DNA from 2 places in the Chryseobacterium sp. FG46 genome. Region 1 is predicted to be linked to the other one. Evidence: riboswitches for the same ligand, from Rfam matches in the RefSeq annotation. Region 1 holds a riboswitch; the other holds the start of a gene.
What was found. A riboswitch is a leader RNA that binds a small molecule or an ion and turns the genes downstream of it on or off. The one in region 1 is predicted to bind S-adenosylmethionine.

Region 2: it holds a riboswitch for S-adenosylmethionine, as region 1 does, so the genes downstream of both, ACODR7_RS05010 (TonB-dependent receptor plug domain-containing protein) here and ACODR7_RS06845 (SusC/RagA family TonB-linked outer membrane protein) in region 1, are expected to answer to the same signal.

The regions. Positions count from the first base shown of each region.
Region 1 is NZ_JBMDJJ010000006.1:159,412-165,275, forward strand. Features, by position in the region: gene pckA (phosphoenolpyruvate carboxykinase (ATP)) at 1-1,031, shown strand, start outside; gene ACODR7_RS06840 (type II 3-dehydroquinate dehydratase) at 1,134-1,541, opposite strand; SAM riboswitch class I at 1,787-1,886, shown strand; gene ACODR7_RS06845 (SusC/RagA family TonB-linked outer membrane protein) at 1,970-4,903, shown strand; gene ACODR7_RS06850 (RagB/SusD family nutrient uptake outer membrane protein) at 4,922-5,864, shown strand, end outside.
Region 2 is NZ_JBMDJJ010000004.1:153,122-158,985, forward strand. Features, by position in the region: gene ACODR7_RS05005 (APC family permease) at 302-1,600, opposite strand; gene ACODR7_RS05010 (TonB-dependent receptor plug domain-containing protein) at 1,608-4,040, opposite strand; SAM riboswitch class I at 4,135-4,239, opposite strand; gene ACODR7_RS05015 (alpha-amylase family glycosyl hydrolase) at 4,332-5,864, opposite strand, start outside.

The DNA.
Region 1 (5,864 bases):
TCATTGGAGGTACCTGGTACGGAGGTGAGATGAAAAAAGGAATGTTTGCCATGATGAACTATTACCTTCCGTTAAAAGGTATGGCTTCCATGCATTGTTCTGCAAACGTTGGAGAAAAAGGGGATGTAGCTTTATTCTTTGGTCTTTCTGGAACAGGTAAAACTACTTTATCAGCAGATCCTAAAAGATACCTTATCGGTGACGATGAGCACGGATGGGATAACAACGGAGTATTCAACTATGAGGGAGGATGCTACGCTAAAGTGATTGACTTATCTGAAGAAAAAGAACCGGATATCTTCGCTGCCATCAAGAGAGATGCACTTCTTGAAAACGTTGTTGTGAACAATGGAGTAGCAGATTATACAGACGGTTCAATCACTGAGAACACAAGAGTTTCTTATCCAATATATCATATCAACAAAATTGTATTGCCTTCTAAAGCAGGTCATGCTAAGAAGATTGTTTATCTTTCAGCAGATGCATTTGGGGTACTTCCTCCGGTTTCTATCCTGAATGAAGATCAGGCTCAGTACCACTTCCTTTGCGGTTATACCTCAAAATTAGCCGGAACTGAAAGAGGAATTACAGAACCTCAGCCATCTTTCTCTCCAGCATTTGGTGAAGCATTCCTTACATTACACCCTACAATGTATTCTAAAACATTAATCGGTAAAATGAAGGAGCACGGAGCTAAAGCTTATTTGGTGAATACAGGTTGGAATGGTACCGGAAAGAGAATTTCTCTGAAAGATACCAGAGCAATCATTGATGCAATCATTGACGGGTCTATCGATAATGCTCCTAAAACTCAGGTTCCAATTATGAACCTTGAAATTCCTACTGAATTACCAAACGTTTCTGCAGGTATTTTAGATCCTAGAGATACCTATGAGAGCGCTTCAGAATGGGAAGAAAAAGCAAAAGATCTTGCTTCAAGATACATCAAGAATTTTGAGCAGTACTGTGATACTGAAGAAGGTAAGAAATTAGTTGCTTCAGGACCCCAATTGCAGGAACAGACTATCTAATAGTTATCCATCAACATATAAAAAGCCTCATCAATAATGAGGCTTTTTGTTTGTATGTATCTGTGAGAATCTGTGTGATCTGTGGGGAATATAAGCTAAAAATTACTTCAAGCTCAATAAAGCCAATCTGTATCCATTCATCCCAAAACCAGATAAAACAGCGTCCGTATTAGCTGCTGTAACTGATTTCTGCCTGAATTCCTCTCTTTTGTAGATATTGCTGATGTGAACTTCTACTTTCGGTTTGCGGATATTCTTCAAACAATCAGCAATTGCATAAGAATAGTGGGTGAAAGCTCCCGGGTTAATTACCACCGCATCAAAATCATCATCCTGAAGCCTGTTGATAAGCTCACCTTCAATATTAGACTGGTAATATTGTAATTCATAAGCCTGAAACTCGGATCTTAAATTTTCCAAATAACTTTCCATAGAAACATTTCCATAGATTTCCGGTTCTCTTGTGCCTAACAGATTGAGGTTAGGGCCATTGATGATCAAAACTTTCATAGCATAAAATTAAAAAGTTTTTTCAATAAATCACACAAAAATTAAGGTATACTGAATTTTCATGCTATTGAATTATTGATAATGATATTTGTCATGTTTGAATAAATGATAAGGTCTGCAACTTCTTATTGTAGTGGGTTTTATTAAAAATTTATGTTAATTATTAAAAAATTATCATGAAAAAACAAATAAGTCTACTTGTTTTGTAGACTAAAAGTTTTTAGCTTTGCAACCATATTTCGATCGGCTTATAAAGAAAGATGGAGGGAACTGACCCTGTGAAATCTTAACAACCTGCCTCGTGTGGCAAGGTGTTACATTCAGCCTTTTAAGGAAAAATAAGCATTTGGTTTATCGTATTTATCGATGCCCTTTGCTGACTTTTCGGCAAAGGGCAAAATTTTAATATATGATAAATAAAATTGATTATGATTAGCAAAAATTTATTCAATTATAAAGCGTGGATACCTCCGGTTGCTGCTTTTTTTCTGGGAATAACCAGCATCAATGCACAGAATTCCAGGCCGAAAAAAGATAGCCTCCATGAAAAGGAACTTGATGAGGTAGTAGTGGTAGCGTACGGAAAAGCAAAAAGAAACAGCTATACCGGTTCTGTAGCTACAATTTCCAGCGATAAAATCAATAACAGACCAGTTACGAATATTACCAAAGCATTGGAAGGACAGGTTGCCGGAATTCAAACAACCAGTGCATCGGGACAGCCCGGCGCAGTTTCTACCATCCGCATCAGAGGAATTGGCTCAATCAGTGCTTCCAGTGATCCTTTATATGTAGTGGATGGAATTCCTTTTGACGGAAACCTGAACGCTATCAGCCCGAGTGATATAGAATCTATCAGTGTTCTGAAAGATGCTACAGCAAGTGCTTTGTATGGTTCAAGAGGTGCAAATGGGATTATTATCATCACTACAAAATCAGGTAAAAAAGGAGAAGCCAGAGTTAATTTTAATATCAGCCAGGGATTCTCCGGAAGAGCGGTGAAAGATTATCAACAGGTTAATACAGATCAGTATTTTCAACTCTATTGGGAAGCGCTGAGAAACGGATATCAGTCTGGCAAAGTTTCTTCTCAACAGGCTGCACAAATGGCAACAGATAATCTTGTTTCGACTCTTGGGATCAATCCATATGGCACTGCTTATCCAAAACCGGTAGGAACAGATGGAAAATTATTACCTGGTGCATCGCCGCTTTGGAATGATGACTGGAGAGATATTTTACAGAGAGTAGCTTCAAGAAATCAGGTGGATCTTGATATCAGCGGAGGAAGTGATAAAAGTAATTACTTCTTTTCACTGGGATATCTGGATGATAAAGGGATGGCGATTGAATCAGGATATAAAAGATATAATACCCGATTGAAGATCAATTCTGAAGTGAAAAAATGGCTTAATGTTGGAGTAAACCTGAATTATACAAACAGTATTCAGCAAGCGCCTACTTCTTCGGATTCCAAGGCGAGTAACATCATCAACGCAGCAAGATTTATTCCTTCATTCTATCCTTATTATGAAAGAAATGCAGATGGTACATATATTTTGGATGCTGATGGAAACCCGGTTTATGATTTTGGAAAATACAGGCCTACGAATGCGCTTCAGAATCAGAATGCCGCTGCAACACTGCCTTTAGACAAAAACGAAAACAAAGAAGATAACTTCTCCGGAAAAGGATTCATGGAATTCACTTTCTTGCCGGAGTTGAAATTCAAGACCAGCTTCTCTGTGGATTTAGTGAATTATAACGGACATTATTACTCAAATCCATTATTGGGGCAAGGTGCTGAAATAGGAGGTTCGGTAACGAAAACCAATACCAGAACACTTTCTTATACAACCAGCAATATTCTGACGTATGATAAAAAGTTTGGAAAACACCATGTTAATGCTTTAGCAGGGCACGAATTCTATAAATACGATTATCAGACCATTTCCGGAACAAGAAGTCAGTTTTCACTGCCTTATTACTATGAACCGGATGCTGCTTCTCTGTTAGGAAGCTTCAGTGGAAACAGTAATAAATTAAGCTTATTAAGTTTCCTTGGAAAAGTAGAGTATGATTATAATAATACCTATTTCCTGTCAGCTTCAGGAAGAGCAGACAGTTCTTCGAGATTTGCGAAAGATAACAGATGGGGGAGATTCTGGTCAGTGGGAGGTTCGTGGAAAATATCCAATGAGGAATTTATTAAAAGCCTGAATGTTTTCAATCAGCTGACATTGCGTGCCAGCTACGGAGGTCAGGGGAATGATAAATTACTTAGACCTAATGGGCAGCCGCTTTATTATGCGTATCAGGAGCTGTATAGATTTATAAGCCTTGGCGGAGAGCCGGGAACAACCCTTGAAAAGACTTCTACCAATAATGTGAAATGGGAAACCAACCTTAATTTAAATGTTGGATTGGAATTCGCGATTCTGAATAACAGAATTAAAGGAAATATCGAATATTTCAAAAGACAAAGCCAGGATCTTCTGTTTAATATGCCGGTTGCACCATCATTGGGAATCAGTGATTATCCTGCGAATATCGGAACCATCCAGAATACAGGATTTGAATTTTCATTATTTACAACACCTATTAAGAATGATGATTTTCAATGGAATGTAGATGTGAACCTAAGTACTTTAAACAATAAAGTTACCAAGTTACCCGGAGGTTCTCTTGTGGTAGGAACTAAATTGCTGACAGTAGGAGGTTCTGTATATGATTTCTTTATTCCGGAATGGGTTGGTGTGGATCCAGGCAATGGAAAACCCTTATGGAAAACTGTTACTACCAATGCCAGCGGAAACTCAGTGGAAGGAACAACTTCGGAATATTCAAAAGCTACAAAACTATTGCAAGGTTCTGCATTACCTAAGCTGACAGGTGGAATCAGTACAAGCATCACCTATAAGAATTTTGACTTTTCAGGATTGCTGACATTCAAAATCGGAGGAAAAATTTTAGATACCGATTATACTTCCATCATGCATAACGGAAGTGCAGGAGGGCGCGCGTGGAGTGCTGAAATGTTGAACAGGTGGACGCCTGATAATCCTTATACAGACGTTCCGGGATTGAGTACAACAACGAATAACTGGACCTCAACTTCTTCCAGATTCCTGTATTCCGGGACGTATGCAAGACTTAAAAATCTAAGCTTAGGATATACACTTCCTGAGGATTATTTTGAGAAAATAGGATTGAAAAAGTTCAGAATTTATATTCAGGCAGAAAACCTTCTGACTTTCTATAAACATAAAGGAATGGATCCTGAGCAGGCTTTGGACGGAACGACGTATTACAGATATCCTGCAATGAGAACAATCACTTTTGGCCTTCAGGCAACTCTTTAACCTTTAAAAATTGAAACAATGAAAAAATTAAAATACATATCATTTGCACTTATCGGGTTTTTGTCATTGACAAGCTGTGAAAATGATCTGGACACAGCTCCGACTGATCAGGCCAACAGCGTGGAGGTTTTCAAAACAGCTGAAAGTGCAGAAACTGTTGTAAATGGTACCTGGGCAAAGTTTAATAACGATGGAACAACCTATGCCAATATCGGTTATTCTACTGTTCTAAGAGCCAGTGATGCCATGGGAAGTGATGTGGCCGTATTGACCAATAAATATGGTTTTAGTTCTACTTATACCTTTACAGAAATGGTGAACAGTACAGCTAGCCGCCCGCTGTTTATATGGTCTTTATTGTATTCCACTATCAATAATATGAATAATGTGATTACAAGAATTGATGGAACGGAAGGAAGTCAGGAGAAAAAGAATCAGGTGAAAGGACAGGCAAAAGCATTACGTGCTTTCTGCTACCTTAATCTGGCGAGTTTTTATCAGTTCAGCTATCTGAAAGACAAATCAGCGCTTACTGCTCCTATTTACACTGAACCCTCCACGACAAGCACTGTAGGGAAGAAGAGAGCGAGTCTTGAAGAAATCTATACTCTGATTAAAAGTGATCTTACGGATGCTGATAACCTGTTGGAAAATTATACAAGAAATAATAAAGATAAAATCAACCGTTCTGTTGTGAATGGACTTCTGGCAAGAACCTACCTAAATACAGGAGAATGGAGCAAAGCTTCAGCATCTGCGAAAATTGCAAGAGAAGGGTTCCCATTGATGGCTCCGGAAAAATATAAGGATGGCTTCAATGATATCAACAATGCAGAATGGATCTGGGGACATGCACAGACACAGGAGCAGTCGGATGCGAGTTATGCTTTCCATTATCTGGATGTGTCTTCATCGGGAAGTTATTATTACAGTTTTATGGCAGACCCTTATTTTAAGGATC
Region 2 (5,864 bases), on a different contig from region 1:
GCAAAGATAAGCATTATTAATTCAAAATTAAAATTCCGAATCATCATAAATTTTTGAGCATTAGGGGTAAAAGGGCAAACAGTCAAAAAAACTTTCTGGCTTATCCTTTTAATCAATACTAGAGATTAATGATTAACAAAGGTTTTCTTATTAAGAACCCTTCCACAGGCTCAGGGTGACAAGCCGAATACCAACCCAAATTTTTGAGCATTGTCAGGCTGAGCCTGTCGATGCTATTATCAATAAAAGGGATAGGCGAAAAACTTAATTATAAAATGGTGTATGATATTGAATTCAGGCTCTAAGATCTTTTGGAGAGTCTTCTGTCTATTACATATAAAACAATTCCTACTGCAATAATTCCTAATCCTATCAGGCTTTCTTTAGGATTATGAATGAATGTAAAATAAAGGATATACATACTGAATAACAGAAAAACAGCCGGAAAAATATGAAAAGCATTAGATTTAAAGATTTTTCTGTCTTTTTTCTTCAGGAAGAAAACCGTTGAGATCGCAAGACTTGCGAAAAGCTGTAAAATAAAAGCAGTATAAACAAAAATTTCTTTAAAGCTTCCCGTTAAAATAATGATGGCTGCAATCACGGCATGGGTAAAAATAGCTCTTACCGGAATTCCTTTTTCGTTACCTGCAGATAAGGGTTTCCAGATGTAGGTATGTTTTGCAAAAGCCTGTGTTAATCTTGATCCTACCCATAGATACCCACTAATCGTTGCAACCAGCTGTAGAGCAATAAAAATATTGACAATTTTTCCAAAAGCCGGTCCAAGCATATTGACTGCTGCTTCGCCCATCACATCTTCTTTTCCTGCCAGCTGATTTACAGGAGCATGTTTCAGCATAATATAATTCACCAGAATATAGCTCACCGTCACAAAAACAGTTCCTATAATCAATGATTTCGGAAGGTTTTTCTGCACATCCTTTATTTCTCCGGCAATATAGGAAGCTGAATTCCAGCCTGTATAGGAATAGGTCACAAATACCAGAGAGGTAGCAAAGGCAGGAAGCATGATCTCATTCTGCCAGCTGTCGCTGAAATTAAGACTATTGCCCATCTGTGGTGAATTTGAAATTCCTACTCCAAGAATAATCAGTACAATAATAAAAGCTATCTTAATGAAGGTAAAAAAGTTATGAAACCTGCTGGATGTTTTCAAGCTAAATGACAGTGCGGCCGCAACCAGAAAGATCACAGATATCGCAAAACCGTTTCCGAAGCTATAATCAAATACCGAAAGATATTTTGACATAGCCAAAGCTGCCAGCGCTACGGGAGAGGAAAATCCTATGATGAGTGAAATCCAGCTTATGAGATATCCGAATATCGGATGATAGGTTTCTTTGAGATAAATAAAATCGCCTCCGTTTCCTTTAAAATGGGAACCCAGTTCTGCGTAACAAAAAGCCCCGAACAAAGCGAGAACTCCTCCGATGCTCCACAGCAGGAAAATGCTGTAGGTATTGGTAATATCAGAAAGCTGAAATCCCAGGGTGGTAAAAATTCCGGTTCCGATCATATTGGAAACGACAATGGCTGCGGCTGTTTTCCAGCCAATCTGATGTGAGGCAGTACTCATTTAATGATTAAAAGTTAAAATTAAGCCTTCCGAAGAAATAATTCCCCAACGTTCCCATCTGAACCGGTGCATATTTGAATACTCCATAATATGAATTTTTATAAATCTGGCGGTCCGGAAAGACATCAAATATATTGTTGGCTCCTACTGTAAAATTGATACTTTTGGTGATATCATACCCAACGCTGATATCTGTCACTACTTTTGGTGAGAATTCCTGCACGTCTCCAAACGGATAACCATCTCTTATTACCTTACCAAAATAGGTATTTCTTACGAGAAAACTGAATTTTCCGATTCCATAATTTAATCCTAATGAAGCTTTTGTTTTGGGAGACAGTGTTTCAATGATATTGATCTGATCGGGACCAAAAAACTGATCCTGAGGCGTTCCTAAGTTTTCAGGAAAATGAAAATCTGTAATTTTTGTTTCCGTATAGTTTCCGGCAAGATTCATATTTAATTTTCCATTCCCAAGAATCCAGTCATAGGAAACCACTACATCTACTCCTTTCGTTTCTGTATCAATAGCATTGGCGAAAAATCTTCCGCTTTCTACCTTAAACTGATCCAGCCTTTTATCTGTAATATTGCTGGTAATCACGATTCTATCCTTTACTTTAATGAAATAACCATCTATTGTAATAAACAGTCCTTTTAATGGTTTTAATGTCAATCCTGCACTTGCATTGACTGAGGTTTCCTGTTTGAGTTTATCAAATCCAAGAATTTTAGCGGCTTCGCTATCGTTGCTGAATATTCCTTTGGTCACAATCTTTGAACCGGAAGTAGAAATATCCGCATAGGAATTATTAAAATACTGCTGTTGCAATGATGGTGCTCTGAATCCTGTCCCAACAGCTGCCCTTATGGCATAATTTTTTACAAATTCATATCGTAGCGCAAGTTTTCCATTCAAGGTATTTCCGAAATCCGAATAATTTTCAAACCTGGCAGCGGCGTCAATATTGAGTTTTTTATCTAAATCATAAGAAATATCTGCATATACCGCGGTGGAATGTCTGTCTTTCTTTAGTGCATTGTTGGGAGAAAATCCGATAAAGGATTGAGATCCGCCTGCTCCCAACACTGTAGATCCTTCAGTGGCAACGTTTCCATTGACGTCATATTGAGTATAAGATGCTTCGTCACCCGCTTTGATCTGGTATTGCTCAAACCTGAATTCACCACCGAAAGCAATATTGAAGCGGTTTATATTTTTGGAAACATCAAGATTCACCGTATTCTGAAGGAAGCTGTGTGCTCCGGCATAAAAATCTGTTGGTGATTTTGCTCCTAGAGAAGCATTATTGGTATGGCTTACATTATAATTGAAGGTATTGCTCCCGAATGTATTACTTACATCGAATAGCCAGTCATTAACATTATATTTTGCTCCTACAGCATAAGAAATATCATATACCTGAGACCCAAGAATTGCCTGAAAACCATTCGGGTAAATGGATGAAACCACATTAGACTTTTCGCTTGGCAGTCTTCTGAAGCCAAACCCTTCTCCTTCTTTAATACTGAAACCTCCGAAAGAATAGAGTTTAAAATGATCATTAAAAGGGTATTCTGAATTGAAAAACAGCTGTCCCTGTCTGATCTGGGCATCTCCGATCTGAAAATTAAAATCATCACGGGTCAACCCTCTTTTTTCAATTTCGGCATCATCCGCAGCTCTGGCTGCTTTTACAGCTTCAGCGTCACCTGCAAATTCATACGCAAAATTATCTCCGAAAATATCCAGGTCGTGATTTTGTGTTCTTGTGGTTTTTCCTCTGTGGCTTAGCTGTAATGAAAGATTAATATACCCTTCTTTCTTTCCTAATGAAGTTCCATAGTTAACTCCTGCCTGGTAAGTATCACCATCATTTCTTCCGGTTAATCCGTAGGTAAGACTTGCTGAAGCTCCGGCATTTTTCTTAAGAATAATATTGATGACTCCCGCAATAGCATCAGAGCCATATTGTGCGGCGGCTCCGTCTCTCAGGACTTCAATCCGGTCAATAGCAATAACCGGAATAGTGCTCAAATCTGTTCCTACAGAGCCATTTCCTACTGTATTCTGATAATTGACCAAAGAAGTAGAATGTCTTCTTTTCCCGTTAAGCAATACTAAAACCTGATCAGAACCCATTCCTCTTAACGTTACGGGATCAATATGCTCTGTTCCATCAGAAGCAGACTGTCTCACTGCATTAAATGAAGGGATCACATAATTCAGGAGATCCTGGGCGGTCATTTGCGGAGAACTTCTCTGGATTTTATCGATATTGATAACATCTACAGGAACCGGCGTTTCCAGCTTTGTTCTTTTAACATTTCGGTTTCCGACGATGATGATATCTTCGATCTGTTTTCCTTTTTCCTCACTTTCCTGAGCGGCTACCAGAATTGCTCCAAGCAATAGTACAGCTGTGCTTAATTTTTTCATTTTTTGTTCTTGCCAATTAATACTACCAATCTGACGGATCTTTCCGCAGATATACAAGACTTCAAGAAATGGAATTCATATAGAGTATTGACTTCAATTATCTCTCCCAAAGGGTTGGAATTAGCACCTTTACACGCTGGAATTGTGCAGGTTGCTAAGGTTTCTCCGGGCCAAATCCCTCCACCTTTCTTGATAAATCTACTGCAAAAGTAGACTATTTTTCTGAACTTACAAAAAAAGGCAAATCTGCTGATCTGCAAATTTGCCTTTATTATTATTCTATGTTTTAGCTTATTGAATCATCATCTTTTGAATAGCTATTCCTGTATCCGATTTCAACTGCACAAGATACGTTCCTGCCGGATAATTAACCTTCATATTATAAGCTCCATTCTCTTTATCCAGTTTGAAAGTATCCAATTTTTTACCCGTCATATCAAAAATCAGAATCTCTCCGTTTTTTGCTTTACTGAAAATGAGTTTAGCGATTCCGTTCCGAACAGGATTATCTGCAATCTGAAGGGATAACTTATTGGCAGCATTGGTATCTATAGTAGACAAAGCTCCTGTATAATTTCCAAAGATTCTGAATTCTCCCGGCTGTAAAGTGACCGGAGTTGTTGTGGAAGCTACATTCAAAATACTGTTGTCCATCAGATTCTGCCATTGACCTGTGTAAGGGAAATAAGGGACTACATTCTGTGCTGAGGTTGTGTAATTAGCCAATACGACAACATTCTTTATTCCTGTTGTAATAGCTGCATCATATACATAAATTCTTGTGATGAGACCATTAGGATCATTCGTAAGGTTATTGGATTCTATACTGTAGGTCTTAGATTTAAAAACCGGATAGGTATTTCTGATATTGATGATTTTAGCCCATGTATCATAAACAGCCTTTCTGTTCGCATTGGTATCATATCCTAAAGTGAATGCAACAGGCTTTTCATCGGTTCTGCATCCGTTATTGATAGTTCCGTCTGCGCATCTGTTGATGCTGAATTCATATCCTAATTCTCCAAACTGCCAGATCATTTTCGGACCTGGAATAGTAAAGAAAGTAGCACCGAAGGTTTTCATTCTTTCAAGAGCGGTATTCAGGTCTTTCACATTGTAGCTTCCGTTCACTGCACCGTATGCAAGATTTTTAAACATCAGTCTTTCTTCATCGTGGCTTTCTCCGTAGCCTACAGCACTCATATTGGTAAAACCGTGAAGACTGTGGTTCATTCGATCGTAATTGCTGTTTTCCTTATATCCCATCGTATTCTGATTGTAAGGATCTGTCTGCTTGTTCCAAAGCATAACGCCTTTTCCTTCGGCTATTCTGTAGTTGGCCCATTGCTGTTCTTCCGCATCTGTTCCCAAATGTTCAAAGATCATGTAAGAATTGGGATCAATCGCCCACTGTCTGTCTGCATAATGCTTCATAATATCCACTCTGTCCTGCTGATAGGCATTGGTACAGGGTTCATCATTTTCGGAACAGCTTTGTGTAAATCCTTTGGTTAAATCCCAGCGGAATCCGTCTATGTGATATTCAGTCAGCCATTGCTCAAGACATCTCTCAACGTAATATTGCGTTGAAAGGCTTGTATGGTTAAAATCATTAAATACGTTGTATGAATGTTTCGGAACCTGATTGAAGTAAGGATTGTTGGCCGCAACATCTCCATAGCCATCACCATCCGGGTCTACATTCCAGAGTCTTACCAGAGGAGAACGTCCTGTAGCGTGATTAAATGCAACATCCAGAATGACTGCAATTCCGTTCTGATGGCATAGATCTACAAATTCTTTGAATTTTTCGGGAGTACCATA